4 regions of the Kitasatospora sp. NPDC096140 genome follow, and region 2 is predicted to be linked to each of the others. Evidence: riboswitches for the same ligand, from Rfam matches in the RefSeq annotation. Region 2 holds a riboswitch; each other region holds the start of a gene.

Region 1 (7,176 bases), on a different contig from region 2:
CGGGGGCCGGGGGCTGGTCAGCTTCGACCTCAACTGGCGCCCGTCGCTGTGGCGGGACCGCGACCCGGCCGTGCTGCCCCCACTGCTGGACGCCGCCGACCTGCTGCTGCTCGGCGCGGACGAGGCGCAGGCCGCGTTCGGCACCGGCGACCCGGCCGCGCTGCGCCGTCGCTTCCCGTCCCCCGCGACCGTCATCGTCAAGGACTCCGCCCGGCACGTCACCGCCCTGGGGCGCGACGGCACGGCGGTCACCGAACCGGCTCTCGCCGTCCAGGTGGTCGAGGCCACCGGCGCGGGCGACGCCTTCGCGGCCGGTTACCTGGCCGGCACCGTCCGGGGCCTGGACCAGCGCCGCCGCCTGCGGCTCGGTCACCTGAGCGCCGCCTGCGCCCTGACCGCCCGCGGCGACCAGGCCGAGCCGCCGCCCGCCGCCGTGGTGGCGGCGCTGCTCGACGCCTCGCCCGCGGACTGGGCCGCCACCCGGGTCACCGCGGACGGCATCACCGGCCCTGCCCTGCCCACCGGCCGCACGCACCTCACCGGCCCGGCCGGCCCCACCGATCCGGCCGGCCCCACCGGCCTCACCGACCACGTCCCGCCCGCCGACCGCACCCGGGCACAATGAGCAGCAACCCCGGCCCTCGAAGCGGAGCACGATGAGCCAGACCGTCACCCGCGCCCTGCGCATCCTCGCCCAGCTCGGCGAGGGCGAACGTTCCCTCGACCAGCTCGCCGAGGTGCTCGGCGTCCACAAGACGACCGTTCTCCGGCTGCTCCAGAGCCTCGAAGAGGAACGATTCGTCTATCGCGACGCGGCCTACCGCTACCACCTGGGCGCGGGCCTCTTCGCCCTCTCCGGCCTGGCCCTGGAGCAGCGCGGCATCCGCCGGATCGCCGCCCCGCACCTGGCCGAGCTGAACGCCGCCACCGGCCAGACCGTGCACCTGGCCGCGTACGAGGGCGGCGAGGTGGTCTACATCGACAAGTTCGACTCCCGCCACCCGGTCCGGATGTACTCCCGCATCGGCCTGCGCGCCGCGCTGCACAGCGCCGCCGTCTCCAAGGTGCTGCTGGCCGACCTCCCGCTGCCCGAGCGGCGCCGGGTGGTGGCCGGGATCGACTTCACCCCGCACACCGAACGCACCCTCACCACGCCCGAGGCGCTGCTCGCGGAGCTGGAGAAGGTCGCCGCGCAGGGCTGGGCGCAGGACCACGCCGAGCACGAGTCCTTCATCAACTGCGTGGCTGCGCCCGTCCGGGACGCCAGTGGCCGGGTCGTCGCCGCCGCCTCCATCTCCGTCCCGGACGTCGTCCTCCCGTACGAGCAGGTGCTGGACCTCCTCCCGCACCTGCTCGCCACCGCCCGCGCCGTCTCGGCCGACTGCGGCCGCCCCGACCATAACTGACAGACAGTCACCTGACGCACTTCTCGCACTTCACGTACTTCACGCCAAGGAGCCCCATGCCCGCCGAGCGCCCCCAGCCCGCCGAGACCGCCCAGGCCGCCGAGCACACCCAGCCCGCCGAGAAGGTCGAGATCCGCACCGACGGCGCCCCCGCCCCGGCCTGGACGTTCTCCCAGGGCGTCCGCAAGGGTCCGATCCTGCAGGTCTCCGGCCAGGGCCCGCAGGACCCGGCGACCGGCGAGTACCTCCACCACGGCGACGTGAAGGCGCAGACCCGGCGCACCCTGGAGAACGTCAAGGCCGTCGTCGAGGCCGGCGGCGCGACGATCGAGGACGTGGTGATGTTCCGCGTCTACCTCACCAAGCGCGCCGACTTCCCGCTGATGAACGAGGTCTACGCCGAGTTCATCGAGGAGAACGTCAAGCCCGGCGGGGTGAAGCCCTGCCGCACCACCGTCTTCGTCGAGCTCCCGCAGGAGCCGATGCTGGTGGAGATCGACGCCCAGGCCGTCGTCGTCTGACGCTCCCGCCCCCGACCGCACCCACCGCAGGGCCCGGACGCCTCCCGCGCGTCCGGGCCCTGCGCGCTTGCCACACCCGGACAGCAACATTAGGTTAGGCTCACCTAACCAACTGGAGGTCCGTCCATGAGCCTGCCCACCGGCGACACCGAGGTCCCCGAGCCCACCACCGCCGAACGGATCCTGAGCCTGCTCGGCACGACCTCCTCGCTCGCCGTCCGCGCACAGGGCGAGCACCACGACCTGGACACCCCGGTCTCCGTCCACGGCTCCCGCCTGCGACTGCGCGCCCCACTGGACGCCCCGCTCACCGCGGCCGCGGCCCGGGCCACCGACGGCCTCGCCGTCGTCCTCGACGTCACCGACGTCTCCCCCGTCGCCGTCCGCGACCGCGTCCGCGCCCGCCTCACCCTGGCCGGCCGGCTCCGGCTGGCCCACCTCGCCGACGACGGCCTCAGCGTCCACCTGCGCGTGGACGTCGCCCACGCCGTCCTCGCCACCCCGTACGGCACCGGCGCGGTCACCGCCGCCGACCTCGCCCACGCCACCCCCGACCCGATGGCCCGCCACGAGGCCGCGATGCTCACCCACTTCGCCGACGACCACGCCGACGCGCTCGACGTCCTCACCCGCCTGCTCGACCCGGTGCTGCTCGCCCGGAACCCGGACGTCCGCCCGCTCGCCCTGGACCGCCACGGCCTGGTGCTGCGCCTGGACCACCCCGACGGGCACCGCGACGTCCGCCTGGTCTTCCCCGAACCGGCCCGCGACGTCGAGGACTTCGGCCACCGGATGCACGACCTGCTGACCGCCGCCCGGTACGGCCAGCCCGCCCACCGCGGCTGACTCCCGATCCCCTTCAGCGCGTTCAGCAGGCGGACCGTCCGACCGGGTTGACCCACCGTCCGGCCGCACCGACCGCCCCCGGAGCGAACCCCCGTGCCGTACCGGCCCCGGAAATGGCAGCGGCCGGCCCGGCTCGCGAGGGAGGTGTGTCCCGCGAGCCGGGCCGGCCTGGGCGTGTCCCGCGCCCATGTCCACTGTGCGGCGATCACCCGGTCGAGCGGTCACCCGACATGACCATCCCGGAGGATCGATTCGCTCCGCAGCAGCGGTGGTTCCTGAAACCCCGGAAGGGTCAGAGCGCGACGCCGTGCGCGCGCAGGTAGGTGACCGGGTTGATGTCCGAGCCGTACTCCGGGGTGGTGCGGATCTCGAAGTGCAGGTGCGGGCCGGTCACGTTGCCGGTGGCGCCGGAGAGGCCGAGCTGCTGGCCGACGGTGACGGTCTGACCGATCTTCACGCCGATCGACGAGAGGTGCGCGTACTGCGCGTACTTGCCGTCGGCGAGCTTGATCTCGACCTCGTTGCCGTAGGCGCCGCCGTTGCCGGCCTTGACCACGACACCGTTGGCGACGGCGCGCAGCGGGGTACCGGTGGAGCAGACGAAGTCCTGGCCGGTGTGGTGGCCGGAGGCCCACATCGAGCCGGCGACACCGTAGGCCTCGCCCAGGACCGGGTTGGCCAGCGGCGCGACGTAGCCGGCGGTGGCGGCGACCGGAGCGGCGGTCACGGCCGGGGCCGGAGCGGCGGTCTGAACCTGGGTCTGCACCGGGGCGGCCGGCTTCGCGGCCTCGGTCTTGGCCTGGACCTTGACCTGCGGCTTGGCCGGCGTGGCGGGCTTGGCCGGAGCGGCCGGCTTCGCCGGGGCGGCGTCGGCGGACGGCGCGGCGGCGTGGCCGGCGATGGTGAGCTGCTGGCCCGGGAAGATCAGGTTCGGGTTGGCGCCGACGACCGAGCGGTTCTGCTCGTACAGCGCGTGCCAGCCGCCCTCGACGTTCTTGACGTCGGCGATCTTGGACAGGGTGTCACCGCTGACGACGCGGTAGCTCTCGTGCGCGGCGGCCGGAGCGGCCTGCGCGGCCGGCTTGGCGTCGGCGGCGGGGGCGACAGCAGCGGCAGCGGCGGGGGCGGCCTGCGCGACCGGGGCGGCCGGGGCGGTGTGGGCCTGGGCGCTGATCGCGGTCACGAGCGGGAGGGCGAAGGAGGCGCCGGTGACGGCGGTGGCGATGCCGATGCGGGCGGCGCGGGGCAGGGCGATACGACGAGCCTGAGCAGGCATGGAAGTTTCCTCTCCGACGCCTGCGAGGTGAGCTGTCGGGTTCGGGCTGGAGTTGCCCGGCCGCATGCGCGGCTTCACCCCAAGCCGGCCCTGGACGCCCGCGCCCTGAGGCGCGAACTCCGGTCCGGCGACTTACCTGTGGGTCCCCCGCTCCTGCCGTACAGAGTTCAGTTCGAACCACCCGGGCAGCGGCAGGACTCGGCGTTCCACCCGGTGGATCCGTCCGGGCTGGCCGGGCGGTCGCTGAACTAAAACCCATCCGTTCGGGTGAAGCAATGTCGATCTCTTGAATCCGCAACGACCCCCGGGGATCCGGTCACCCTCCGAATGATCCGCGGCACCGTGTGTACACAATCCATTCACCCCGTGCCACTGATCCACGACCCTGCGCCGACGACGACGGCGCTGCGCAGTCGTCCGCTCACGCACCGACAGCCTCCAACACACCCACCGGTGAGCCTTGTCACGTACGCCCCACAGGGCCAGGATCGGGCCGTGGCCACCTCCGAAGCAGGCCCCCTGCGCCTGGGCACCGCGCAGGGTCGCTGGGTACTCCTGGCAACGGTGCTCGGATCCAGCATGGCGATGCTCGACGGCACCGTGGTGAACGTCGCCCTGCCCCGCATCGGCGCCGACCTGGGCGCCTCCCTGGCGTCCCTGCAATGGACGCTGAACGCCTATCTGCTCACCCTGGCGGGCCTGATCCTGCTCGGCGGCGCGCTCGGCGACCGGTACGGCAGACGCCGGGTCTTCCTGATCGGCGTGGTCTGGTTCGCCGTCGCCTCCGCGGCCTGCGCCGCCGCGCCGAACATCCAGGTGCTGATCGCCGCCCGCGCCGTCCAGGGCATCGGCGGGGCCCTGCTCACGCCCGGCTCGCTCGCCATGCTCCAGGCCGTCTTCCACCCTGACGACCGCTCGGCGGCGGTCGGCCTGTGGTCCGGCCTCGGCGGGGTGTCGGCCGCGGTCGGCCCCTTCCTCGGCGGCTGGCTGGTGGACGGCCCCGGCTGGCGCTGGATCTTCCTGCTGAACCTGCCGCTCGCGGCCGCCGTCATCGCGGTCACCACCCGGTCCGTACCGGAGAGCCGGGACGAGAGCGCCACCGGCCGCTTCGACGTGCTGGGCGCGGTGCTCGCCGCGCTCGCGCTCGGCGCGATCACCTACGCGCTGACCGCGGCCGGCGAGGGCGTGTCCCCCGCGGTCTGGGTCAGCGGCGTGATCGGCGTGGTGCTCGGCGTCGCCTTCGTCACCGTCGAGCGCCGCGCGCCCGAACCGATGCTGCCGCTCGGCCTCTTCTCCTCCCGGCTGTTCACCGCCGTGAACCTGGTGACCCTCTGCGTGTACGCGGCCTTCAGCGGCGTGTTCTTCCTGCTGGTGGTGCAGCTGCAGATCGTCGCCGGGTTCTCACCGCTGGTCTCGGGCTTCGCGCTGGTGCCGATCACCATCCTGATGCTGCTGCTGTCGGCGCGCGCCGGCCGGCTCGGCAAGCGGATCGGCCCGCGGATCCCGCTCACCGTCGGCCCCCTGATCTGCGCCGCCGGGGTGCTGCTGATGCTCCGCATCGGCTCCGACTCGTCGTACTGGACGGACGTGCTGCCCGCCGTCACGGTGATGGGCTGCGGGATGACCCTGCTGGTGGCGCCGCTGACGGCGACGGTGCTGGCCGCCGTCGAGGTCCGGCACGCGGGCATCGCCAGCGGGGTCAACAACGCCGCCGCCCGCGCGGCCGGCCTGCTCGCGGTGGCCGCCCTGCCGGCCCTGGCCGGGCTGAGCGGCAACGCCTACCAGGTGCCCTCCGAGGTCGACTCCGCCTTCCACACGGCGATGCTGATCTGCGCGGGCCTGCTGGCCTCCGGCGGGCTGATCGCCTTCGCCACCATCCGGGGCAACGTGCTGGCGCCCGAGGAGAAGCCGGTCGCCGAGCCGAACTGCGACTGGCCCTGCGGCACCACCACCCCGCCCTTCGACCCGGGCCACGTCCACACGCGCGAGGGCCCCGCCACCGGTCCGGCGGCGGGGCCCACGCCCGAGAGCTGACGCGACGTCACCTCACCGGGACGTCACGGGACATCGACCTCAGAGGATGTCACCCGGCGCGTACTTGGCGGCCTCCGGGTAGGCGGCCGCGACGGCCTCCACCAGGCGGACCACCTCGGCGACCTGGGCGCCGGCCGCACCGGTGAAGGAGAGCTTGTCGGCCAGCAGCGCGTCCAGCGCGGCCCGGTCCAGCGGGATCCGCTCGTCTGCGGCCAGGCGGTCCAGCAGCTCGTTCTCCCGGGCGCCCGCGCGCATCGCCAGTGCCGAGGCGACGGCGTGCTCCTTGATGACCTCGTGCCCGGTCTCCCGGCCGACGCCGGCGCGCACCGCGCCCATCAGCACCTTGGTGGTGGCGAGGAACGGCAGGTAGCGGTCCAGCTCGGTCTCGATCACGGCGGGGAAGGCGCCGAACTCGTCGAGAACGGTCAGGAAGGTCTCCAGCAGGCCGTCGAAGGCGAAGAAGGCGTCCGGCAGCGCGACCCGGCGCACCACCGAGCAGGAGACGTCGCCCTCGTTCCACTGGTCGCCGGCCAGCTCGCCGGTCATCGAGGCGTAGCCGCGCAGGATGACGGCCAGGCCGTTGACGCGCTCGCAGGAGCGGGTGTTCATCTTGTGCGGCATCGCCGAGGAGCCGACCTGGCCCTCCTTGAAGCCCTCCGTGACGAGCTCGTGGCCGGCCATCAGGCGGATGGTCTTGGCCAGGCTGGACGGCGCGGCGGACAGCTGGACGAGGGCGGTGAGCACCTCGAAGTCCAGCGAGCGCGGGTAGACCTGGCCGACGCTGGTCAGCACGTTGTCGAAGCCGAGGTGCCCGGCGACCCGGCGCTCCAGCTCGGCGAGCTTCTCGGTGTCCCCGCCGAGCAGGTCCAGCATGTCCTGGGCGGTGCCGACCGGGCCCTTGATCCCGCGCAGCGGGTAGCGGGCGATCAGCTCCTCCAGACGGCGGAAGGCGACCAGCAGCTCGTCGGTGATCGACGCGAAACGCTTGCCCAGGGTGGTGGCCTGCGCGGCCACGTTGTGCGAGCGACCGGCCATGACCAGCTCGGAGTGCTGGGCGGCCAGCTTGGCCAGGCGGACCAGCACGGCCACCGTG
Region 2 (7,176 bases):
TCGTAGGACTGCCGCCGGTCGCGTGCGTCGCAGAACAGGATCGGGACGTCCGGCAGCAGGTCCAGCGCCGTGCGCAGTTCCTCCTCCGGGTAACTCGGCGTGTCCGGGAAGGTGTTGACCGCCACCGCGAACGGGATGCGCTGCTCCTCCAGCCGGCCGAGGACGTCGAAGCTCTCGTCCGGCCGGCGCAGGTCGACCATGGCGATGGCGCCGAGCGCGCCGCGCGACAGGTCGTCCCAGAGCGGCCAGAACCGCTGCTGCCCGGGGGTGCCGAACAGGTACAGCGCGAGCCGGGGGTTGAGCGTGATCCGGCCGAAGTCCAGCGCGACCGTGGTGGTCGTCTTGCCGCCGCGCCCGGTGAGGTCGTCGACGCCGCTGCTGGCGGCGGTCATGGTCTCCTCGGTGCGCAGCGGGGTGATCTCGCTCAGCGAGCCGACCAGGGTGGTCTTGCCGACCCCGAACGGGCCGGTGACGAGGATCTTGACCGCGCCCTGCACCGAGGACGGCAGGTACTGCGGCCCGTCGGCGGACCCGGCGGCCCCGGGGGCGGCTTCAGCGGAGTTGGCGGAGGCCAACGAGCACCTCTTCCAGAAGGGTTGTGGGCAGGCGTTCGGCCTGCGGGACGGGTGGGAGCACCTGCACGGCGCCGAGGTCCCACAGGTCCCCGACCAGTACCTTGACGACGCCGAGCGGCAGCCCCAGGTGGGCCGCCACCTCGGCGATGGACAGCAGGCTGTGGCAGAGCCCGAGGATGCGCCGGTGCTCACGGTTCAGCAGCACGTGCTCGGGCAGTTCCGGGGGCTCGGGTAACGCGCTGACCAGGCTCTCCAGGGCCAGCTCGGGGCGGGTGGAGCGGCTGCGGCCACCGGTGATGACGTACGGCCGGACCGGCCCGCTCACCGGTGGCCCCCCGCCGCGTGGTCGACGCGCGGCGGGCTGGTGAGGTGGGCTCCGATCCGCTCGACCAGGACCTGCATCTGGTAGGCGACCAGGCCGGCGTCCACCGCCTCGCTGGTCACCACGGCCAGGTGCGCACCGGCCCCGGCGGCGACGATGAAGAGGTAGCCGCCGCCGTACTCGATGATGATCTGGCGGGTGGCGCTGCCCGGTCCGCCGAAGCCCGTCGCGACGCCGCGGGCCAGGGACTGCAGGCCGGAGCAGGCGGCGGCGAGCCGTTCGGCGTCCTCGCGCGCGATGCCCGCGCTGCGGCCGATCTCCAGGCCGTCGTTGGAGACGACGACGGCGTGCTGGACCTGCGGGACATTGATGATGTCGGCGAGCAGCCAACCGAGATCAGGCGTGGTGGTCATGGAGTTCTCCGGAGCGCTGGGGAGTCGGGGGGAGTCGGGGGAAGCGGTGCGGGTGTGGTCAGGAGGGGCCGGGTGCGTTCCGGCCCTGGCCCCGGGCGGCCGACCGGCCGCTGGCGGTCCCGGCCTGGAACATCGCCATGAACGTCTGCGCGTCCCGGGCCGAGCGGTACGGCGGGGCGGGCGGCGGGGGAGCGGCGTGCTGGGCGGGCCGGTTAGCGCGGTCGCGCCGGTGGCTGCGGCGGGGCAGCGGCGGTGGGGTGTCGCCGCCGACCGGGGCCCGGCCGGGTGGCGGGGTCTCCAGCAGGGGGTGGTCGGCCGGGGAGGCCGGCCCGGGGCCGGGGCTGAACGCCGGGTCGCCCGGCCCGAAGCCGGGGACGGTGGGCGGCAGCGGCTCGGTGAGCAGCGCGTTCGGCAGCAGGATGACCACGCGGACACCGCCGTACGGGGAGGGCGCCGAGCTGAGGGTGACCCGGAAGCCGTACTGCTCGGCGAGCCGGCCGACCGCGGCCAGGCCCAGCTGCGGGACCTCGCCGAGGCGGGAGACCTCCAGGGTGCTGCCGCCGGCGAGCGCGGCGGCGGCCTTGGCGACGGCCTGCTCGGGCATGCCGACGCCGCCGTCGTCGATCTCGATGACGGCGCCGTTGTGCACCGGCATCAGGGTGACGAACACCTGGGTGCTGGGCGGGGAGTAGCGGGTGGCGTTGTCCAGCAGCTCGGCGATCGCGTGGATCAGCGCCTCGGCCGCGGCGCCGACCACCGCGGTCTCGATCCGGCTGCGGACCACCACCCGCTGGAACGGCAGGATGCGCGACTGGGCGCCGCGGACGACGTCCTCCAGGGTGACCGGCTCCGGCCAGTGCCGGCCGGCCCGGGCGCCGCACAGCACGGCCAGGGTCTGGGCCAGCCGGGCCTGTTGGGCGGCCGCGTGGTCGGCCTTGAGGAGGCCCTCCAGCAGTGCCGGGTCGTCGTGGGTGCGTTCCATCTCGTCCAGCAGCGCCTGCTGGTCGTGGGCCATCACCAGGATCCGGCGGGCCACGCTGAGGAAGGCGCGCTGGGTGGAGGCGGTGAGTTCCTGCTCGTGCTGGACGGCGGCCAGGTCCACGCCCCGGCGGGAGAGTTCGGCGGTGAGCTGTTCCTGGAGCCGGGCGAGTTCGTGCTGCAGCCGGTCGGCGCGGCCGCGCTGGGTGACGGACACGGCGTGGTAGCGCGCGGCGGCCACGAGGGCGAGGACGGCGAGCACGCCGGTTGCCGTTACTGACCACTGAGTCATCGTCACGCGGCGAATTCTAGGGTGATGATCCTACGAAGGTGTGAACGGATCTCGCCAAGTGACCGGATCTCGTCAAAATCAAGTCAATCCGCCCGCATTCCGGACTCGTTCGTCCCCGATCGCCCTCTGGGGCAAGCCCTCGGGGCGGCTCCGCCGGGTCGGCCGCCACCCGTCCCGAACCCACCCGATGGCCGGTTCGCGCCCTGGGATGTGTGGGGCCTGTGTGCAGGGTGTCGCGAAAGCGGATCCGCGGGGCCGGCGGCGTCTTCCCTCGGCGCCTCCCTCCGACGTTTCCCCCGGCGTTTCCCCCGGCGTTTTTCTCTCGGCGTCCACCCGTCCTCCGTCGGGGCGGCGCGGGGGGTCGGCCGGCTCGACGCCCCGTGTCCGCCGGTCCGCCGGGTGCGTGGGCGGCTCGTCAGGCGGGCCAGGCGCGGAGGCCGGTGGTGAGGGTGGCGATGAGGCGGTCCTGGGTGGTGGTGAGGTCCTCGGCGAGCCGGAAGGCACCGGCGGTGCTGAGGGAGGCGAAGCCGTGGGCCAGGGAGCGGACGGTCCGGGCGGCGTGGATCGCCTCGGAGCCGTCGAGCCCGTACTCCCGCAGGACGGCGATGATCACGCCGACGAGTCGCGCGGCCGCTTCGGCGAGGTCGTCGTCGGGCTGCGGGGCCTGGGGGAGGGCGTTGTAGCGGTGCGGGTGCTCGGTGGCGTACGCGTGGTAGGCGCGCAGGACGGCGGCGACGGCGTCGTCCCCGCTGCGGCCGACCGCGGCGGCGGCGAGGCAGTCGGCCAGTTCCCCGGTGACCCGGACGGCGATCAGCCGCCGCAGTTCGGCGAGGCCACCGCTGACGTGCTTGTACAGCGAAGGGGTGGCGACGCCGGCCCGGGCGGCGACCGCGGCGAGGGTGAGGGCTTCGGTGCCCTGTTCGTCCAGGAGGGCGATGGCGTGGTCGACGACCTGGTCGGGGGTCAGTCCTATGCGGGGCATGGTTTCGGGCTTCTCTCGTGCGGGAGTCGGCGGCGGTCGGGCGGTGGTCCCGCCGTGGTCGGCCCGGTGGCCGGCCGGTGGTGGGCCGGTGGCGGGCCGGGTGGGCCGGGTGGGCCGGGTGGGCCGGGTGGACCGGCGGTCGGGCGGTCAGGCGAGTTCGGCGAGGAAGGGCAGCAGGGCGTCCGCGGTGGCCTGCGGGTCGTCGGCCATCGGGTAGTGCCCGGACCCTTCGATCATCGCCTTCCGCGCGCCCAGTGCCGCGACCTGCCGGTCGGCGACGAGCTCCGGCCTCGGGAAGTCGGGGTCCTTGCTGCCCATGACCACCAGCGCCGGGCACCGCACGGCGGCCGTCCAGCCGACCGGCGAGGAGTTCCCGGTGACGTACCCGCGGGTGGCGGTCTTGCGGCCCGGGGTGCGCAGCGCGGCGACCAGCCCGTTCACGTAGGCGTCGAAGTCGGCGGGCTTGGCGCCGGGGAAGGCCATCCGGCGCAGGTAGAAGCCCCAGAAGGCGGGCCAGTGGACGAGCGCCGCGCCCATCAGGCCGAGCACGCCGCGCATCAGGGCGCCGGGCCGCGGGTTCTCGACGAAGGCGTCGATCAGGACGATCCCGGCGACCCGCTCCGGCGCGTCCCCGGCGACCTTGACGACCGTCGCGCCGGTGTAGGAGTTCCCGGCGAGGACGGCGCGCTCGATGCCGAGGTGGTCGAGCAGGGCGAGGACGTCGTCGGCGATGGCGGCGGGGCCGTAGTCGTCCCAGGCGATGGACGACTCGCCGAAGCCGCGCAGGTCCATGGTGACGACCCGGTGGCCGGCGGCGACGAGCAGCGGGCGGAGGTGCCGGTACGCGGCGCGGCTGTCGAGCATGCCGGGCAGCAGGACGACGGGGGTGCCGTCGCCCTGCCGGGTGTCGTCGAAGGCGATCCGCCCGCCGGGGAGGGTCAGGTACTGGGTGTCCGGGGTGATGGTGGCGTTCATGGTGGGCCTCCTCGGTCCTCCGCTGCGGGCATCGGCGGTGCTGCCGATAGCCATAAAGCTAAGGCTAATAGCCTTAGCCGTCAAGTGCTCGACCGCGGCGGAGGGGGGAGGGGGTGTCGGGCGGCCCGCCTCAGACCCCCTCGACCTTGAACGGGTCGTGCTCGCTGAGCAGCTTCTCCAGCCGGGCCTGGTCGACCCGGCTGACGATCTCGTTCGTCTCCTGCCGGTCCCGGACCACCTTCGCCAGGGTGAACGCGGAGCTGACGGTGTAGAGGAGGCCGATCCCGAGGAACGCCCGGGTCCACCCGCCGACCGGCAGGTAGGCGATCCCGACGGCGAGGGCCGTGCCCGACAGGGCGAAGGAGAGGATGGCCTGGATGTAGTAGGCGGCCGTCGTGCGGTTCTGCATCGGTGCGCTCATGGCGTCAGGATGCGGCCGCCCGACCGGGCCGCACATGAGTAGGAGTACTCAGATGGGGTGCTCGTGTCGAAGGGGCGTTCGTTGACGTCCTATCACTCGCTCCACGGCCGTCCCGGACGGATGGCTTGGAATCAGAGCGTCCTAGGATTAACGTTTGATAACGCAGCGCGGTTGTCAACGCCGTACCCAGACGGCACCGTGCGCCGTCGCCTAATCCCGCCGGCCGGCCTCCGGGCAGGTCAGGGAGCCGGGGAACCACGTTCCTTGGGGTGAATCGGCGGGGCCCCGGCCCGGCCGTAGGAGACCTTCCTGCTCCGAACCCGTCAGCTAACCCGGTAGGCGCGAAGGAAGGAAAGGAGCGCGCCTCCGTGGCGTCGACGCACACTCCGGCACACCCGGCCGGCCCCGCAGCCGGTACCCAGCTCCTCGACCACCCCGGTGCGGACGGCCCCGAGGCCCTCGGCCCGGAGGCCGAGACCAACCGGCACCGGATGCCGCGCCAGGTCCGCGGCACCTCCCCGCTGCTCGGCGTCACCGCCGTCGCCGCCACCCTGGGCGCCACCGGCTTCGCCTCGGCCACCCCGGCCGCCGCACCCGCCGTCGAGGCCCCGGACGAGACGCCGGTCGCCCTCTCCGCCGACCCCGGCCTCGCGCTCGCCGCCCGCATCCAGCAGCAGGCCGACAGCCAGCGCACCGCCGCCGAGGAGACCGCCCGCGTGCAGGCCGCGCAGGAGGCCGAGGCCAAGGCCGCCGCCAAGGAGGCCGAGGCCAAGCGCGCCGCCGAGGAGGCGGAGGCCAAGCGGGCCGCCGCCCTCACCCTCCCGGTGAAGGACTACCGGCTCTCCGCCCACTACGGCCAGAGCGCCCGCTACTGGGCCAACCTGCACACCGGCCTGGACTTCGCCGCCGACACCGGCACCCCGGTCTACGCGCTCGGCCAGGGCACCATCACCTCGGCCGGCTGGTCCGGCTCCTACGGCTACCGGATCGTCGAGACCCTGCCCGACGGCACCGAGATCTGGTACTGCCACCTCTCCTCGATCATCGCGGGCTCCGGCAAGGTCACCTCCGGCCAGCAGATCGGCAAGGTCGGCGCGACCGGCAACGTCACCGGCCCGCACCTGCACCTGGAGGTCCGCCCCGGCGGCGGCGCCCCGGTCGACCCGGAGCCCTGGCTCCAGCAGCACGGCCTCAACCCGTAACGGACACCCGGAGGCCCGTAGCGGCCTCCCGGAAGCCCGCAACAGTCACCCGGAAGCCCCCGGCCGCACGCGGCCGGGGGCTTCCGGGTGCCACGGCGGCTACTCCTCGGCGGGCAGCTGCGCCAGGTAGGCGTCGATCTCCTCCTGGCCCGGCTCCGGCGCCAGCTCCGGGAACTCCGCCACCAGCAGCCGCGGCAGCCCGGGCACCGTCCACTCCCCGAACAGGTCGAGCGCCGCGTCGACCGCCGCGTCCTCGAAGTGCCCGAAGTCCCCGGCCAGTTCGTCCGGCATCGGGCGCCCGAGCGCGGTCAGCTCGGCCAGGTTGCGGTAGCTGCGCCGCATCAGGCCCTGCTCCAGCAGCCGCCGGGCGCCGTCCGTGGCCATGCCGACCGACAGCACCCGTCCCGGTCCCCAGCCCTGCTCGTCCGGCTCGTCCAGCCAGCCGGTGGGCACCAGCGCCTCGTACGCGGCCAGCCGCTCCTCCTCCGCCAGCCCGGCGAAGCCGGTCAGCCAGTCCCGCACCGCCGCCCCGTCCGCGACGTCCACCCCGTGCGCGTGCAGCAGCAGCGCGTACAGCCGGGGCCAGGTCACCAGGTCGGCGCGGCGCAGCAGCCCGGCCGCGACCTCGCCCTGCCACTCGGCCTCGGCGTGCAGCCGCTCCTGGCGCTTGGCGTTGAGCCGCCGGGCCGCCCGCTGGTGGTCGATCAGCAGCCGGACCGCCTCGCCGTACGCGAGCGGGTCCTCCTCGGGCGCGGGTTGGACGTACAGGTGGAGGCGCTCGTACAGCAGGTGCTCCACCGCGTCGGAGGTCAGTTCGGGCCAGCCGTCGTGCATCCTGCTCTCGCCCAGCTCCAGCAGCGCCAGCACCGCGTGCAGCGGCCCCTCGGCCACCGGCGTGCGGCCCTGCTCGGCCGCCCAGGCGAGCAGGTCGGCGGCCCTGGTGCGCGGGGCGAGCCGCAGGTCTTCGTCGTTCATAGTCCGAACGGTAGCCGCCGGGGGCGGGTAGGGTCGGCAGC
Region 3 (7,176 bases), on a different contig from region 2:
TTCGGCGCCGGGACCCCGGACGAGCACATCGACCGCTTCCTCACCGCCGTCCGCGAGCTGGTCACGGACGGCGCGGCGTGGAACTACCGCAACGAGGGCGGGCGTTGCGTCGCGGACACCCGCCGGGAGGGCTGAGCCCGCGCGCGTCGGGAGGGCTGAGCCCGGGGGCCCCGCTACTCGTCCAGGCCGAGGGCGAAGGCCGCCTCCAGGTCGTGCTGGGAGTAGGTGCGGAAGGCGATCTGGGTCTCGGTGTGGGCCACGCCGGGGACCTTGTTGAGCCGGCCCGGGATGACCTCGGCCAGGTCGTCGTGGCGGCGCACCCGGACCATCGCCACCAGGTCGTATCCACCGGTCACCGAGTACACCTCGCTGACGCCCTCGATGGAAGCGATGGCCTCGGCGATCTCCGGGATGCGGTCGACACTGGTCTTGATCAGGACGATGGCGGTGATCACTGTTCGCGCTCCTTTGTGGGGTGCCGCCAGCGTATCGGGCGTCAGCCGGGCCGTCTCGGGGGGTGGCGGACCACCGTGCAGGTGTAGAGGAAGCCGGCCGAGAAACCGATCACGTGGACCAGGTAGGCCACCCCCGGGCCCGCCGAGTGCACCGACCACCACTGCAGCGCGAACCAGAGGCCGAGCACCAGCCAGGCCGGGAAGCGCAGCGGCAGGAAGAACAGCAGCGGGACGAGGGTGGTCACCCGGGCGCGCGGGTGGAAGCGCAGGTAGGCGCCCAGGACGGCGGAGATCGCGCCGGAGGCTCCGATGAGCACCCGCGTGCAGTCCGGCGAGTGCGCCTCCGCGAGCGCGAAGCCGTACGTGGCCAGGCTGCCGGCGGCCAGGTAGAAGACGGCGTACCGGGCCCGGCCCAGCCGCCGCTCGACGGTGGGGCCGAAGACGTGCAGGAAGAGCAGGTTGCCCAGCAGGTGCAGCCAGCCGGCGTGCACGAAGAGGCCGGTGAGGGCGGACAGGGCCGGGTGCTTGCCCGGGGTCGGGGCGGCCGGGCAGCCGGGGACCGGGTCGGGGGCCTCGGTCAGCTGTTCGGCGGTGAGCGGCCGCCCGGTCAGCAGTTCGGCCGGAACGGCGCCCCAGCGCTGCTCGTACCGCTGCTCCGCGCAGACCCGGGCCGGGCCGGTGCCGTACAGCGGATTGAGCCCGGCGGCCGGGCCGAGGAGGAAGACCAGGGTGTTGACCGCGATCAGCGCGTAGGTGACCGCCGGGGCGGCCACCTCCGGCCGGCCGCCCCGCGCGGCGGTGTGGTCGGGGGCCGCGAGCGCCATGCGGCCAAGCATCCCTCCGGGCGCCGCAGGTGACACGGCGGTTTACGGCAGGTGGACTAGCCCCGCTATTCCGCTGACCGGTGGTCGCGATGGTTGCCCCAGGCAATAGGCTTGGGGCGGGCATTCCCGCCTCCCGCCGCCGACGCCGGGGCTCCGGGGGGAGCGCCTAGCCCACGCAGGGACCACCCGAGAGGACCCCCGATGACCGTCCCCGCCCTGACTGCCGAGACGCGCTGGCGCTGCACCCTGTGCGGAAACCTCACCCGGTTCGACGTGACCCGCACGGCGCGGGTGACCGAGTTCCTGCACTTCGACCTGGCCGGCGACTCCAAGGTCGAGGAGACCGAGGTGCTGAGCGAGACCGTCGAGTCGGTGCGCTGCCGCTGGTGCAACGCCGTCGACCAGGTCGAGCTGGTGGCCCGTCCGGGTGCCGAGGGCGCGGAGGCCCCGGCCGAGCAGGGCTGATGCCCGCGGGTGCGGCGGGCGGCGCGCGGCGCGCCCGTCCGCCACACCGGACAATACGGAACAAGACGCACGGGGCGTGACGACGGGGGGTCGCGGCCGTACCCCGCCGGAGAACAGGATCGGAGCCGAGGACGTGGTGGACGCAGCGAAGGAGCCCGGCGAAGCGCAGGGGCTTCGGCCCGCTGCGCAGGCGCAGGTGCCGGACGCCGGGACGGGACCGGCGGAGGGCGCTGCGTCCGGAGCCGTCGACGCGGCGGCCGGCGGACCCGATGCCGTCGGGGCGCAGACCGCTCCGTCCGACCCGGCAGACCCGGCAGACCCGGCCGAGTCCTCCGACGCCTCCGGGGCCGCGTCGGAGCGCGGCGCCGAGAAGCTGGACCGGCCGCTGCCCGAGGGAGTGCGCCGACGGGTGGTCGGGCTGGCCTCGGACGCGCTGGGCGGACTGCCGCCGGGCGAACTCCCGCAGAGCCTGCGTCAGTACGTGAAGTTCACCCCCGCGCGGCGCGCCAAGTACGCGGCCACCGCGCTGGCGGCCGCGCTGGAGGCGGAGCCGGCCTTCCGGGTGCGGATAGCGGAGCGGCTGCGGCTGGGACAGCCGGACCTGGTGAGGGCGCTGGAGTCGGGCAGCGTCCCCGGCGCCGCCGATCCGATGGACGTCGCGGCCGCCGCCTACCTGGTGCGCTCGGCGGGCTGGAGCCGGCTGGTCGCCGAGGCCGGCGAGGAGGCCGAGCGGGCCGGCGCCGAGGACGCGGCCGCGGAGGCGACCCGGCTGGTGGAGAAGCTGCAGGCCGAGCTGGCCGAGGTGCGGGCCACCGCGCGGGCGGACCTGGACCGGCAGCGCGTGGAGTTCGAGGGCGTCCGGCGGGAGGCCGAGTCGCTGCGCAAGAAGGTGCGGTCGCTGGAGAGCGACACCCGCCGGGCGCAGGCCGAGACGCGTCGGGTGGCCGGGGAACTGGAGGCGGTGAGGGCCCAGGGCGCTGCCGAGCGCAGCGCGGCCGAGACCGAGGCGCGGCGGCTCAAGCACCGGCTCTCGGAGCTGGAGAACGCCGCCGAGCAGGGCCGCCGGTCGGCCCGCGAGGGGCGCAGCGTCGAGGACATGCGGCTGCGGCTGCTGCTGGACACCGTGCTGCAGTCGGCCCAGGGTCTGCAGCGGGAGCTGGCGCTGCCGGTCGCCCAGATCCGCCCGGCGGACCTGGTGGAGGCGGTGGTGCCGGGCGCGGCCTCGCCGCACGACGTGGCGCGGCGCGGGCTGGCCGAGGACGACCCGGCGCTGCTGGACCAGCTGCTGGCGATCCCGCAGGTGCACCTGGTGGTGGACGGCTACAACGTGACCAAGACCGGTTATCCGACGCTGCCGCTGGAGCAGCAGCGGATCCGGCTGCTGGGCGGGCTGGCGATGCTGGCCCAGCGCACCCAGGCGGAGGTCACCTGTGTGTTCGACGGCCAGGACCTGGACGTTCCGGTGATCATGGCGCCGCCGCGCGGGGTCCGGGTGCGGTTCAGCCGGACCGGGGAGACCGCGGACGAGCTGATCCGCCGTCTGGTGCGGGCCGAGCCGCAGGGCCGTCCGGTGGTCGTGGTTTCCGCCGACCGGGAGGTTGCGGAGGGCGTGCGGAAGGCGGGCGCGCGCCCGGTGGCGTCGGTGCTGCTGCTGAACCGGCTGGCGCGGCCCTGAGCGTCGGCCCGCTAGGATGACACCTGGTCAGCGCCGCGTCCACGACCGTGTGCGGGTGCGGTGAAGCCGGTGTGGTGAACGGGGTTCACGCCTTCGGGGGAGTGGCAAAGCGGATAGATCCGCACTAGGGTCTGGCGTCAAACCTATTTTCCGGTTCCTCATCCGATCGGGTGAGTCCGTTGGAAGAAGGAGCCGGTCCCTTGGCCTCCCACCGCCGTCCCAAGCAGCCGAGCCGCGCGCGGATCTCCGTGCTCACCGCTGCCGCTGCGACCGCGGTCGCCCTCTCCGCCCAGGTGGCCGCGCACGCCGCGCCGCAGCCGAACAAAACGGACGTCAAGGCGCAGATCGACCAGCTCCAGGAGGAGCAGGAGCAGGCGGCCGAGAAGTACAACGGCGCCAAGGAGCGGGCCGACCAGCTGCGCAAGCAGGCCGACCAGCTGCAGGACCAGGTGGCCCGCGGCCAGGAGCAGATGACCCAGCTGCAGGGCGGCCTGGCCGAGGTGGCCGGCGACCAGTACCGCAGCGGCGGCATCGACCCGTCCGTCCAGCTGATGCTCTCCTCCGACCCGTCGGGCTACCTGGAGAAGGCCTCGACGGTCCAGCAGGCCAGCGCCACCCAGGCCGAGGCGCTCAAGTCGCTGCTGGACGAGCAGCGCCGGCTGGACCAGGAGAAGACCGAGGCGGCCGCCGTGCTGGCCTCGCTGGACAGCACCACCAAGGACCTGAACCAGGCCAAGGCGGACGTCAACACCAAGCTGCAGGCCGCCCAGGACCTGCTGAACTCGCTCAGCGCCGCCGAGCGCACCGCGCTGAAGGCCCAGCAGGCGCAGGACGACCGGGCCTCGCGCGGCAGCGACCGGGTCGACCTGAGCAACCTGCCGCCGGCCAGCGGGTACGCCGCGGTGGCCGTCGCCAAGGCGATGAGCAAGCAGGGCTCGCCGTACGTGTGGGGCGCCACCGGTCCGAGCACCTTCGACTGCTCCGGCCTGATGCTCTGGGCGTACGGCCAGGCCGGCGTCTCGCTGCCGCGCACCTCGCAGGAGCAGGGCCACTACGGCACCGCGGTGCCCGGACTGGCCGCGGCCCAGCCCGGCGACCTGGTCATCTACGGCGGCGACATGCACCACGTCGGGATGTACATCGGCAACGGCATGGTGGTCCACGCGCCGCACACCGGTGACGTGGTGAAGGTGATGAAGGCCGACGCGATGCCGATCAACACCATCCGCCGGGTCTGACGGCCCGACACCCTCCGGGGGCCCTTCCGGGCCCCTGTGATCCGCGCCACCTCCGACGGGGTGGCGTTCGGGTTTTCGACCGTTTCGCGAGCGGCGGGTGAGACCTGATCAGCCTTGCGTACGGTCGTGATCACCATCGGTCATTTTCACAAAAGAACTTGGGTAATCTTCCGTCTTTTTTCTGACAAGGATTTGAACCGATCACGGTTCAGTTACTAGGGTCGTGCCTCGAACCACCGCACTGTCGATCACCCAGCCAGGGTGGCGGCGGTGGTTACCGCCGAGTTCGCGAGGCAGCGGGGCAGGTCGAAGCGACTGCCCGACAGGGGAGCCCAGTGGTCGGGGGCGCTGCGGAGCGGAGCCGGGGAACCACGTTCCTCCGGGGTGAATCGGCGCCAGGTCGGCCGCTGGAACGGCCGTGAGGCGTCGTAGGGCATGCTTCCGGCCCGAACCCGTCAGCTCACCCGGTAGGCGGACGTAGGAAGAAGGAGCCCGCCTTCGTGGCGTCCCATCGTCGTCCCAAGCCAGCAAGTCGCGCCCGGGTCTCGATCCTGACCGGTGTCGCCGCCGCTGCCGTCGCCCTCTCCGCGCAGTCCGGCGCCCACGCCGACCCGCAGCCGACCAAGGACCAGGTCAAGGAGCAGGTCGACCAGCTCAACGAGCAGGCCGAGGTGGCGACCGAGCAGTACAACGCCGCCCAGGAGAAGCAGCAGACCCTGGAGAAGCAGGTCTCCGGCCTGCAGGACCAGGTGGCCCGTCAGCAGGCCCAGGTGACCGAGCTGCAGGGCGGACTCGCCGAGATCGCCGGGGAGCAGTACCGCAACGGCGGCATATCCCCGACCGTCCAGCTGATGTTCTCGTCCAGCCCGGACAACTTCCTCAACCAGGCCGGTGCGCTGAACCAGGCCGGTGACACCCAGAAGAACCAGCTGAAGCAGCTCCAGGAGCAGCAGCGCAAGCTCGACCAGGACCGCACCGAGGCCCAGGGCAAGCTCGCCGAGCTGGAGTCGACCACCCAGCAGCTGAAGGCCTCCAAGGACGAGGTCCAGGCCAAGCTGAAGGCCGCCCAGGACCTGCTCAACACCCTGACCGAGCAGGAGCGCCAGGCGCTGCGCGCGGCCGAGGAGAAGGCCGCCGCCGACGCCAAGGCCCAGGCCGACGCCGCCGCGAAGGCGCAGCAGAACGCCGACCGCGCCTCGCGCGACAACAGCCGCACCGACCTCTCCACGCCGTCGTCCACGCCGGCCGGCAAGCTCCCGGCCCCGGGCAGCTCGCGCGGTGCCGCCGCGCTCTCCGCCGCCGCCTCCAAGGTCGGCAGCCCGTACGTGTGGGGCGCCACCGGCCCGAGCTCCTTCGACTGCTCCGGCCTGATGGTCTGGGCGTTCAACCAGGTCGGCGTGTCGCTGCCGCGCACCTCGCAGGAGCAGGCCCACGCCGGCACCCGGATCGGCACCGACCTGTCCCAGGCCCAGCCCGGCGACCTGCTGATCTTCTACGGGGACGCCCACCACGTCGGCATCTACGCCGGCAACGGCCAGGTGCTGCACGCCCCCAAGCCGGGTGCGTCGGTCCGCTACGAGGCCGTCACCAACATGCCGCTGAGCGGCATCGTGCGGGTCTGACCCCGTTCGGCTCCTCGCAGGCCCGGTCTTCCACCACGGAAGGCCGGGCCTGCGGCGTTGGCGGCTGCTCGGGCTGATGTCCGATTGAGGGTCAAATATTCGGGTCCGTAGGGGTTTGGACTCGCTTGCCCGGACTCGCTAACGTCTGCCACCGGACTCCCGCTCGACGGCCGCCCGCCACGGGCGGCCGCGGGGCCGCGCCGCAGGATTGGAGCCGCTGCCGTGCTTGTGCACCGCCGTTCCCAACTGCTCGCCCGTGCACTGGTGCTGACGGCGGCCGCCACCACCGCGCTGGGCGTGGCGACCGGCGGCGGCGCCCACGCCGCCCCCGGCAGCCCGGACCCGGCCGACCGCAAGGACGTCCAGGCGCAGGTCGAGCAGCTCTACGACGAGGCCGAGCAGGCGTCCGAGCAGTACAACGCCGCACAGGAGGCCCAGCGCCGGCTCCAGGGAGAGACCACGATCCTGCAGGGCGAGATCGCCGTCGCCCAGGACCAGCTCAACGAGCTGCGCGGCGACCTGGCGACCGTCGCCGGGGCCGAGTACCGCGGCGGCGGGATGACCCAGACCGCCCAGCTGATGCTGTCCCCCGACCCGGAGGGCTACCTCGCCCGCGCCCGCACCATGGGGCAGGCGTCGCAGCGGCAGCAGGAGACGCTGCACGAGCTGGTCACCCGCCAGCGGCGGCTCGACCAGCGGCGGACGGAGGCCACCGGAAAGCTCGCCGAGCTCGACCAGGCCCGCCGCTCGCTCGCCGACGGCAAGCAGCAGATCCAGCAGCGGCTGGCCAGGGCGCAGAAGCTGCTCAACGGCCTCGACGCCGCCGAGCGGGCCAGGATGACCGCCCAGGACGCCCGGGACGCCGAGCAGCGCGCCACCCGCGGCACCGACCGGCTG
Region 4 (7,176 bases), on a different contig from region 2:
ACGGCTTCACGCCGGTGCTGTGCACCCAGACACCGGGCGGATCCACCGAGGACGAACTGGTGGAGATGCTGGTCGACCGGGGCGTGGCGGGCATCGTCTTCGTCTCCGGACTGCACGCCGACACCACGGCCGACCACGACCGCTACGCGCGACTGGCCGGGCGCGGGGTGCCGTTCGTGCTGATCAACGGCTTCAGCGAGAAGATCGACGCGCCGTTCATCTCGCCGGACGACCGGGCCGCGATGTGGATGGCCGTCCAGCACCTGGCCGAACTCGGCCACGAGCGGATCGGGCTGGCCGTCGGGCAGCGCCGGTACGTGCCCGTGCTGCGCAAGATAGAAGGCTTCACGGCGGCGATGCGGGAGGTGCTCGGGCGCACCCAGGAGGAGGCCGAGAACCTCGTCCACCACACGCTGTTCAGCGTGGAGGGCGGACACGCGGCGGCCGGCGCGCTGCTCGACAAGGGCTGCACGGCGATCGTCTGCGGGAGCGACATGATGGCGCTCGGGGCGATCCGGGCGGTGCGGCAGCGCGGCCTGTCGGTGCCGCAGGACGTGTCGGTGGTCGGGTTCGACGACTCGCCGCTGATCGCCTTCACCGAGCCGCCGTTGACCACGATCCGCCAGCCGGTCGAGGCGATGGCCACGGCGGCGGTGGACGCACTGCTGGAGGAGGTCGGCGGGAACGCCGTCCAGCGCGGCGAGTTCATGTTCCAGCCGGAGCTGGTGATGCGCGGGTCCACCGGGGCCTGCGCGCGCTGAGCGCCGGCCGCAGGGCCGAGGGAAGGGCCCCGGAGGGCAGTTGCTCTCCGGGGCCCTTCGGCGTGCCTGTGCGCGGCCCTGCTCGGCAGCGCTCGGCAGATCTCGACTGCGCTCAGCCGTGCTCGGTGTCGCCGGTGCGGTCCTGGGCGAGGCGGTTGCCGTCGGCCGGGTCGCCGGTGCGGGCCTCGGTGCGGCGGCCGCGGGCCAGGTAGTCGCGCAGGACCAGTTCGACGGCGTCCTGCGGGTTCGTGGTACCGGAGAGCATCATCGCGTCGATCGCGAGGTTCGCGTCGAGCGTGACGGTGACCTGGGCCATGTGACTCCTCCTCGGGTGCAGAGCAGCAGCATGCCCGTTCGGGTCCGGTTCCACCACGGGGATACGCCGCGACCCCCGGGGAGGAGCGACCAGACTCTTCCCCGGGGGTGGCGGGTGATCAGTGTTCGGTTGGCGACGGCCGACGGCCGACGGCCCGCGATCTGCGGACGACGGATGACAGCTGACAGATGTTGAAATCTGTCAGCTGTCAGCTGTCAGCTGTCTGCCGTCAGCCGTCTCGCCGTGCTCAGACCCGGCCGGCGAAGTCCGGGGCCCAGTTGGCGACGGTCTGCTCGCGCACACCCGCGCTCGGGTTGGCGGCCTCGACGTACTTGCCGCCACCGACGTAGATCGCGACGTGGTAGACGCCCGAGTCCTTGCCGTTGTTGGACCAGAACAGCAGGTCGCCCGGCTGCAGGCTGTCCAGCGAGACGTGGGTGCTGGCGGCGGCCTGGTCGGCGGCGACGCGCGGGACGGAGATGCCCGCGGCGCGCAGGGCGGCCTGGGTCAGGCCGGAGCAGTCCCAGCCGCCGTTGCCGGTGCCGCCGTAGACGTACGCCTGGCCGACCTTGGACTCGGCGAAGGCGACCGCGGCGGCCATGCTGCCGCTGGCGGCCGGGGCCTGCGCCGGGGCCTGGGCGGCCGGGGTCTGGGTCTGGGCGACCGGCTTGGCGTTCACGGAACCGCCGTTCGCGGACTGACCGGACTTCTGCGAGCGGTTGAACCAGGTGAAGTCCGAGCCGGACTTGTCCGAGGAGGCGGACTGCTGGGTCTGGCCGTGGTCACCGAAGGTCAGGTGCTGGCCCGGGTAGATGGTGTTCGGGCCGTCGGTCAGGGTGCTGCGGTTGAGCTCGTACAGCCGCTCCCAGCCGCCCTGGACGTTGTGCTTGTCCGCGATCGAGGACAGCCAGTCGCCCTCGACCACGGTGTAGTCGTCGCTCTGGGCGGCCTGCTGGCGCTTCTGGGCCCAGGTGCCGGCGGCGGAGTCGGCGGCGTCCTGGGCGGGCGCGGCCGGCTTGGCGGGCTTGGCCGCCGGGGCCGGGGTCTGGGTCTGGGCGGCGGGCTTGGCAGCCGGAGCGGCCGGGGCGGCCGGGGCGGCAGCGGCCGAGGTGTCGACGGCGGCGGGGGTGCCGCCCTTGGTCAGGCCGGCCTTGACGGAGCAGACGGGCCAGGCGCCGGGGCCCTGCGAGGCGAGGACCTTCTCCGCGACGGCGATCTGCTGGTCCTTGGTGGCCAGGTCGGCGCGCGAGGCGTAGGCGGTGCCGCCGAAGGCGGACCAGGTGCTCTGGGTGAACTGGAGGCCGCCGTAGAAGCCGTTGCCGGTGTTGATGCTCCAGTTGCCGCTGCTCTCGCACTGGGCGACCTTGTCCCAGGTCGCGACAGAGGCGGCGGAGGCGGTGCCGGAGACGAGGCACGGGACGGTGAGGCCGACGCCCGCGACGCCGATGGCGGCGATCACGCGGCGGGTGCGGCTGGACAGACGGGTGCCGTTGGTGGGCAGCATGAAGACGCGGTCCTCTCCCACGCCTGCGAGGTGAGCTGTCGGATTCGGGCCGGAGTTGCCCGGCCGCGCGTGAGCGCGGCTTCACCCCTAGCCCTGAACCGTTCCTGGGAGCGGTCCGGGGCGACTTACCTGTGGGTCCCCCGCTCCTGCCGTGGTGCGTTTTCGCGCTGCCAGGACATCCGACGGCAGGACTCGGCGTCGCGGATGAACTGGGTCCGTGTGGTCACGAACGGGGAGCACGTTAAGCAGACTTAAGTTCAAACTGCAAATAGCTGTGACGCGCATCACGGATTAGTGGGTAGTGCCAAATTGGCGGCTAATCATGATCGTAAATGATCGTTTTTCGGCAATGCGATTGCGGATGCCCACAACTGTCTTTGCCTCAGGAATGGCATGACGGTGTGTCGAAGCGCGAAACGGCGCACCGGTCGAACCAGTGGAGCGGACGTGATTCGAGCGCCCCGGAGTGCGCTCGCCATTCCCCGGCAAACAGCAGCAGAACGGACATTCCATTCATTGTTCGCTTAACTCCGGTAACTCCCGTACGCCGCAAGAGCAGGAAAGCGGGCAAAGCGAAGGGCCCGGAACGCAAACCGTTCCGGGCCCCGTGTGCGCGCCGACGGGCGCGCGGTGTCCGCTACTGTCCGGCAGGCCCCTCGGCGGCCGCGTGGGCGCCACGGGTGCCCTCCACGACCCCCTCGGCCTCGGCGGCGGCCGCCGCCTCCGCCTCGGCCCGCGCCAGCTCCTCCGCGGACGGTGCGGGCAGCGCGGCCAGGTAGGTCGAGGCGATCAGCTGGCCGACGGTCGGGTACGCGCCCAGCGGCGCCGCCGACGGGCAGCCGGTCTCCTCGGCGGCCGCGGCGAGCAGCTCGGAGTCGGCCTCCGGCCCGATCACCAGCGGGGCCAGCGCCGGGCGCTGGGAGCCGGTCTCCTTGAGGTGGTCGACGGCCGCGGCCACCGAGCCGGGCACGTCGAGCGCGGCGGCCACGACCGGCACGGCCAGGCGGGCGGCCAGCAGCACGCCGGTGATGCCGGCTGCGGCGGCGGCGTCCTCGCCGCCGACGGTGGTCAGGACCACGCCGTCCGCGGCGGTCGCGATGGCGAAGAGGCGGGCGCGGTCGGCGCGGGCCAGCCCGGCCTCGGAGAGTCGCACGTGGACGGCCTCGGCGAGCAGCGGGTGCGGGCCGAGCGCGTCGGTGACGGGCGCGCCGTACTCGGCGGCGAGCGCGTGGAGTTCGGGCAGGAAGCCGTGCGGACCGGGCACCAGCGGCACCAGGACGGGCATCGGCAGGCCGGCCTCGGCGGCCGTGGCCAGGAGTTCGGCGACGGTACGGTCCTCGCCGCCCTCACCCTCGGCGGAGTCGCCGGGGAGGTAGCCGACTGCGGCCTGGACGCCGTTCTGCTCGCTGCGGACGATGGAGAGCAGCTCCTCGACGACCGAGCGGGACTCGGGCCCGGCGGCCGTGGGCACGGCGAGCACCAGGGCCGGCGCGCCGGTCGGAATCTCGGGGCGCTCGGGACGACGATGGCGCCCCCGCGCACGGGAGCCTGGAGTGCGGACGGGCAGTGGCGCGCCCGGAATGGCTGCGGTGCTCATGCCGGAGATCGTAGGACATCTGCCCGTCCGGCCTGCAGTCGGCTGCCGTACGGGTTTCGCGCGGCCGCTGTGCGAACCCGGTGTGTCCGCCGCATCGGGTTCGGGCGGTTTGCCTACAATCCGGACATTCCACACCCAACCCCCGTGCGGGCGCGGCTCATTGCCTGGACGTGCCGGACGGGGTGCGGCGTTGCAGTCGCGGCGCGTGAGATGTCTCACAGCCCGGAGGTCGCCTGACGGAGGGTCACGGCGGTGCGACTCCCGGCATTCGAAGATCAACATTAAGCGGGGGGCCGCTCACGGCCGGTTATCGCGACCCCGGTGATTCAGTCGGCTATGTCCGTTTACGTACCGTCAGGAGAAGGCCCCGTGAAGAGTTCGGGGCTGCGGGTGAAAGGCCTCGTGCACCTGCAATGTCCCGTGCTGATGCACGTGCACTGCAGCTATCATCGCGTCAAGTGAGGCGTTGTGCCGGGCCGGTACGGGGCCGGTCCGTTCGTTCGGCGGTGCCGGGGGCGCCGCGCTGGACGACAACTCCGGAGCTCTTCGGGAGACTTCTATGCACGACTCGCAGAACACGCACGGCTCGCACGACACCTACAACGGGATGGCCGCGGCCGATCTCACGGGGGTGGTCTGGCAGAAGAGCCGGCACAGCAACTCCCAGGGCAACTGCGTCGAGTTCGCGGCCCTGCCGGGCGGCGACGTCGCGATGCGCAACTCGCGCTTCCCGGACGGTCCGGCCCTCATCTACACCCGGGCCGAGATCGCCGCCCTGCTGCTGGGGGCCAAGGACGGGGAGTTCGACCACCTGGCGGTCTGACCGGCCGCCGTGCTTCACCATCGGGGGGCCGTCGTGGGTGCCGACACCGCGACGGCCTTTGTCTTTTCGGTCGTCTCCTCCGACTGCTCCGACTGCTCCGACTGCTCCGCCTTTCCGCCTTCGCCGACCGTACCGGTCGCCGCCGGGGCGACGTGATGACGGGGCCTGGCGCAGGGGCCCGGGGCGTGGTCCTCCTGGGGCTTCCCTCGACCGGCCGCTCCGTCCGCCGTCCGGCCCGCTGCAGGGCCTGGTGCGGGAAGGCGTTCCGGGTCGACCACTCGACCGACCACCGCCGGACCGGTCCTCCGACCGATCGCCGAGCCGGTCCTCCGACTGATCGCCGAGCGGGTCCTCCGGCCGACCGCCGGGCCGGTTCCTCGGTCGACCGCACGGCGTCGGGCGCTGCTCGCCACGTGCCGCGGGGCGCTAGGCCGAGCGCCGGTGCCGTCCACCGATGTCGACCGGGCCGCCGAGTGCGTCGAGCGCCCCGCGTCCGCCGATCTCCGGGTGTCCGTCCAGCGGTCCGCGCGCCGGCTCCGCCTCGAACAGGGCCCAGACCACCTTGCCGCTGCCCAGCGGGTGCCAGCCCCAGGAGCGGCTGAACGACTCCACCAGGTGCAGCCCGCGGCCGGATTCGGCGACGAAGTCCGCCTCCCGCGCCACCGGTCCCACGCTGCTCGGGTCGCTCACCGCGCAGACCACCTGGGGCGCGCGGTGCACGAGGCTTATTCGGATCGGCAGCCGCCCGTCCGGGGTGGGCTGTGTGGGAAAGTCGTACTCGCCCGGGGCACCGCCCGTCGGGTCGGGCCGTGCGCCGATCGCATGCCGGAGCGCGTTGGTCACGAGTTCCGACGCCACCAGCGCCACGTCGTCGAACAGCTCCGTCAGTCCCCAGCGCTGGAGCGTGGTCCGGGCGAAGTCGCGCGCGGTTCTGACGGCTTCGAAGCGAGGAGCGAGCGTACAGGTGACCACATGGGGGTCAACCGCCAAAGCCGTACCGGTGCTCATGAAGAGCTCCTCCCATAAGGGGGCGGACACGGCTGGACCCGCCGGGGTCATGCCGGTCACCTCCGACTCGCTCGGCCGCTCGGCCGCCCCTTCGACCAGACGCACGCGCACTCGAACGCCCGATGACGCGGGGGACGCCGTCGGGCCGGTGCACGGAGTCGCGCGTGGGGTCGACGCGGAGCCCGCGGGATTGCCAGGGATGTGCAGGTGCACGTGCACCATGGTGGTGTGCGCTCACTGCAGATGCAAGAGTCGATTCACGTGCAGTCGCACTATTGGCATATGCAAGCGCCGGATGCACGTGCATCCTGGTGTGCGGAGTGCAGAACTGATAGGAACATCCGTCAGTATCGGCACCGTGAGCGCTCAACTGATGGCAGACTGTGCGCTGTTTGCCCTAGGTGGAGGTTTCGACCGCATGACCACAGTTCAGCCGGGCGGCGGCTCGATGGTCCGCCGGATCCTCCTCGGCTCGCAGTTGCGTCGCCTGCGAGAGGCGCGCGGCATCACCCGCGAGGACGCGGGCTACGCCATCCGGGCCTCCGAGTCCAAGATCAGCCGCATGGAGCTCGGCCGCGTCAGCTTCAAGGAGCGTGACGTCGCCGACCTGCTCAGCCTGTACGGCGTCGACGACGGCATCGAGCGGGAAGCCCTGCTCGGCCTCGTCCGCGAGGCCAACAAGTCCGGTTGGTGGCACAGCTTCAACGACGTGTTGCCGGGCTGGTTCCAGACCTACGTCGGACTGGAGGAGGCCGCTCAGCTGATCCGCACCTACGAGGTGCAGTTCATCCCCGGGCTGCTGCAGTCCGAGGAGTACGCACGGGCGGTTTTCGGCCAGAGTCGGCCGGTCATCAGCGAGGAGGAGGTCGAACGGCGGGTCAGCCTCCGTCTGCGCCGCCAGAAGCTGCTGACCGAGGGTGCCAGCCCTCGTCTGTGGGCGGTCATCGACGAGGCCGCGCTGCGCCGGCCGGTCGGCGGGCCCAAGGTGATGCGCGGTCAGGTGCAGTACCTGATCGACGTCGCCGAGCAGGCCAACGTGGTGATCCAGGTGATGCCGTTCCGCTTTGGGGCGCACGCCGGGGAGTCCGGCGCGTTCACGATCCTGCGCTTCCCGGAGCAGGACCTCGCGGACGTGGTCTACCTGGAGCAGCTCACCAGCGCGCTCTA

What was found. A riboswitch is a leader RNA that binds a small molecule or an ion and turns the genes downstream of it on or off. The one in region 2 is predicted to bind cyclic di-AMP.
Region 1: linked by a shared signal. The riboswitch ahead of ABT048_RS30635 (peptidoglycan DD-metalloendopeptidase family protein) and the one ahead of ABT048_RS33695 (M23 family metallopeptidase) in region 2 are both predicted to bind cyclic di-AMP.
Region 3: linked by a shared signal. The riboswitch ahead of ABT048_RS18895 (NlpC/P60 family protein) and the one ahead of ABT048_RS33695 (M23 family metallopeptidase) in region 2 are both predicted to bind cyclic di-AMP.
Region 4: linked by a shared signal. The riboswitch ahead of ABT048_RS27860 (transglycosylase family protein) and the one ahead of ABT048_RS33695 (M23 family metallopeptidase) in region 2 are both predicted to bind cyclic di-AMP.

What each region holds. Positions count from the first base shown of each region.
Region 1 is NZ_JBEOUW010000036.1:74,682-81,857, forward strand. Features, by position in the region: gene ABT048_RS30615 (sugar kinase) at 1-625, shown strand, start outside; gene ABT048_RS30620 (IclR family transcriptional regulator) at 657-1,406, shown strand; gene ABT048_RS30625 (RidA family protein) at 1,463-1,927, shown strand; gene ABT048_RS30630 (DUF2470 domain-containing protein) at 2,054-2,773, shown strand; gene ABT048_RS30635 (peptidoglycan DD-metalloendopeptidase family protein) at 3,066-4,049, opposite strand; cyclic di-AMP (ydaO/yuaA leader) riboswitch at 4,052-4,232, opposite strand; gene ABT048_RS30640 (MFS transporter) at 4,545-6,083, shown strand; gene purB (adenylosuccinate lyase) at 6,123-7,176, opposite strand, start outside.
Region 2 is NZ_JBEOUW010000045.1:24,819-31,994, reverse strand. Features, by position in the region: gene ABT048_RS33730 (GTP-binding protein) at 1-575, opposite strand, end outside; gene ABT048_RS33725 (DUF742 domain-containing protein) at 553-900, opposite strand; gene ABT048_RS33720 (roadblock/LC7 domain-containing protein) at 897-1,310, opposite strand; gene ABT048_RS33715 (ATP-binding protein) at 1,369-2,580, opposite strand; gene ABT048_RS33710 (TetR/AcrR family transcriptional regulator) at 2,996-3,562, opposite strand; gene ABT048_RS33705 (alpha/beta fold hydrolase) at 3,710-4,537, opposite strand; gene ABT048_RS33700 (YiaA/YiaB family inner membrane protein) at 4,668-4,958, opposite strand; cyclic di-AMP (ydaO/yuaA leader) riboswitch at 5,156-5,314, shown strand; gene ABT048_RS33695 (M23 family metallopeptidase) at 5,327-6,160, shown strand; gene ABT048_RS33690 (hypothetical protein) at 6,260-7,135, opposite strand.
Region 3 is NZ_JBEOUW010000016.1:117,510-124,685, reverse strand. Features, by position in the region: gene ABT048_RS18925 (aminotransferase class V-fold PLP-dependent enzyme) at 1-135, shown strand, start outside; gene ABT048_RS18920 (Lrp/AsnC family transcriptional regulator) at 174-455, opposite strand; gene ABT048_RS18915 (rhomboid family intramembrane serine protease) at 497-1,279, opposite strand; gene ABT048_RS18910 (hypothetical protein) at 1,481-1,744, shown strand; gene ABT048_RS18905 (NYN domain-containing protein) at 2,118-3,419, shown strand; gene ABT048_RS18900 (C40 family peptidase) at 3,620-4,657, shown strand; cyclic di-AMP (ydaO/yuaA leader) riboswitch at 4,994-5,147, shown strand; gene ABT048_RS18895 (NlpC/P60 family protein) at 5,158-6,279, shown strand; gene ABT048_RS18890 (C40 family peptidase) at 6,502-7,176, shown strand, end outside.
Region 4 is NZ_JBEOUW010000030.1:93,391-100,566, forward strand. Features, by position in the region: gene ABT048_RS27850 (LacI family DNA-binding transcriptional regulator) at 1-761, shown strand, start outside; gene ABT048_RS27855 (hypothetical protein) at 874-1,077, opposite strand; gene ABT048_RS27860 (transglycosylase family protein) at 1,325-2,581, opposite strand; cyclic di-AMP (ydaO/yuaA leader) riboswitch at 2,589-2,750, opposite strand; gene ABT048_RS27865 (sirohydrochlorin chelatase family protein) at 3,219-4,178, opposite strand; gene ABT048_RS27870 (DUF397 domain-containing protein) at 4,738-5,001, shown strand; gene ABT048_RS27875 (ATP-binding protein) at 5,428-6,009, opposite strand; gene ABT048_RS27880 (Sco1979 family transcriptional regulator) at 6,428-7,176, shown strand, end outside.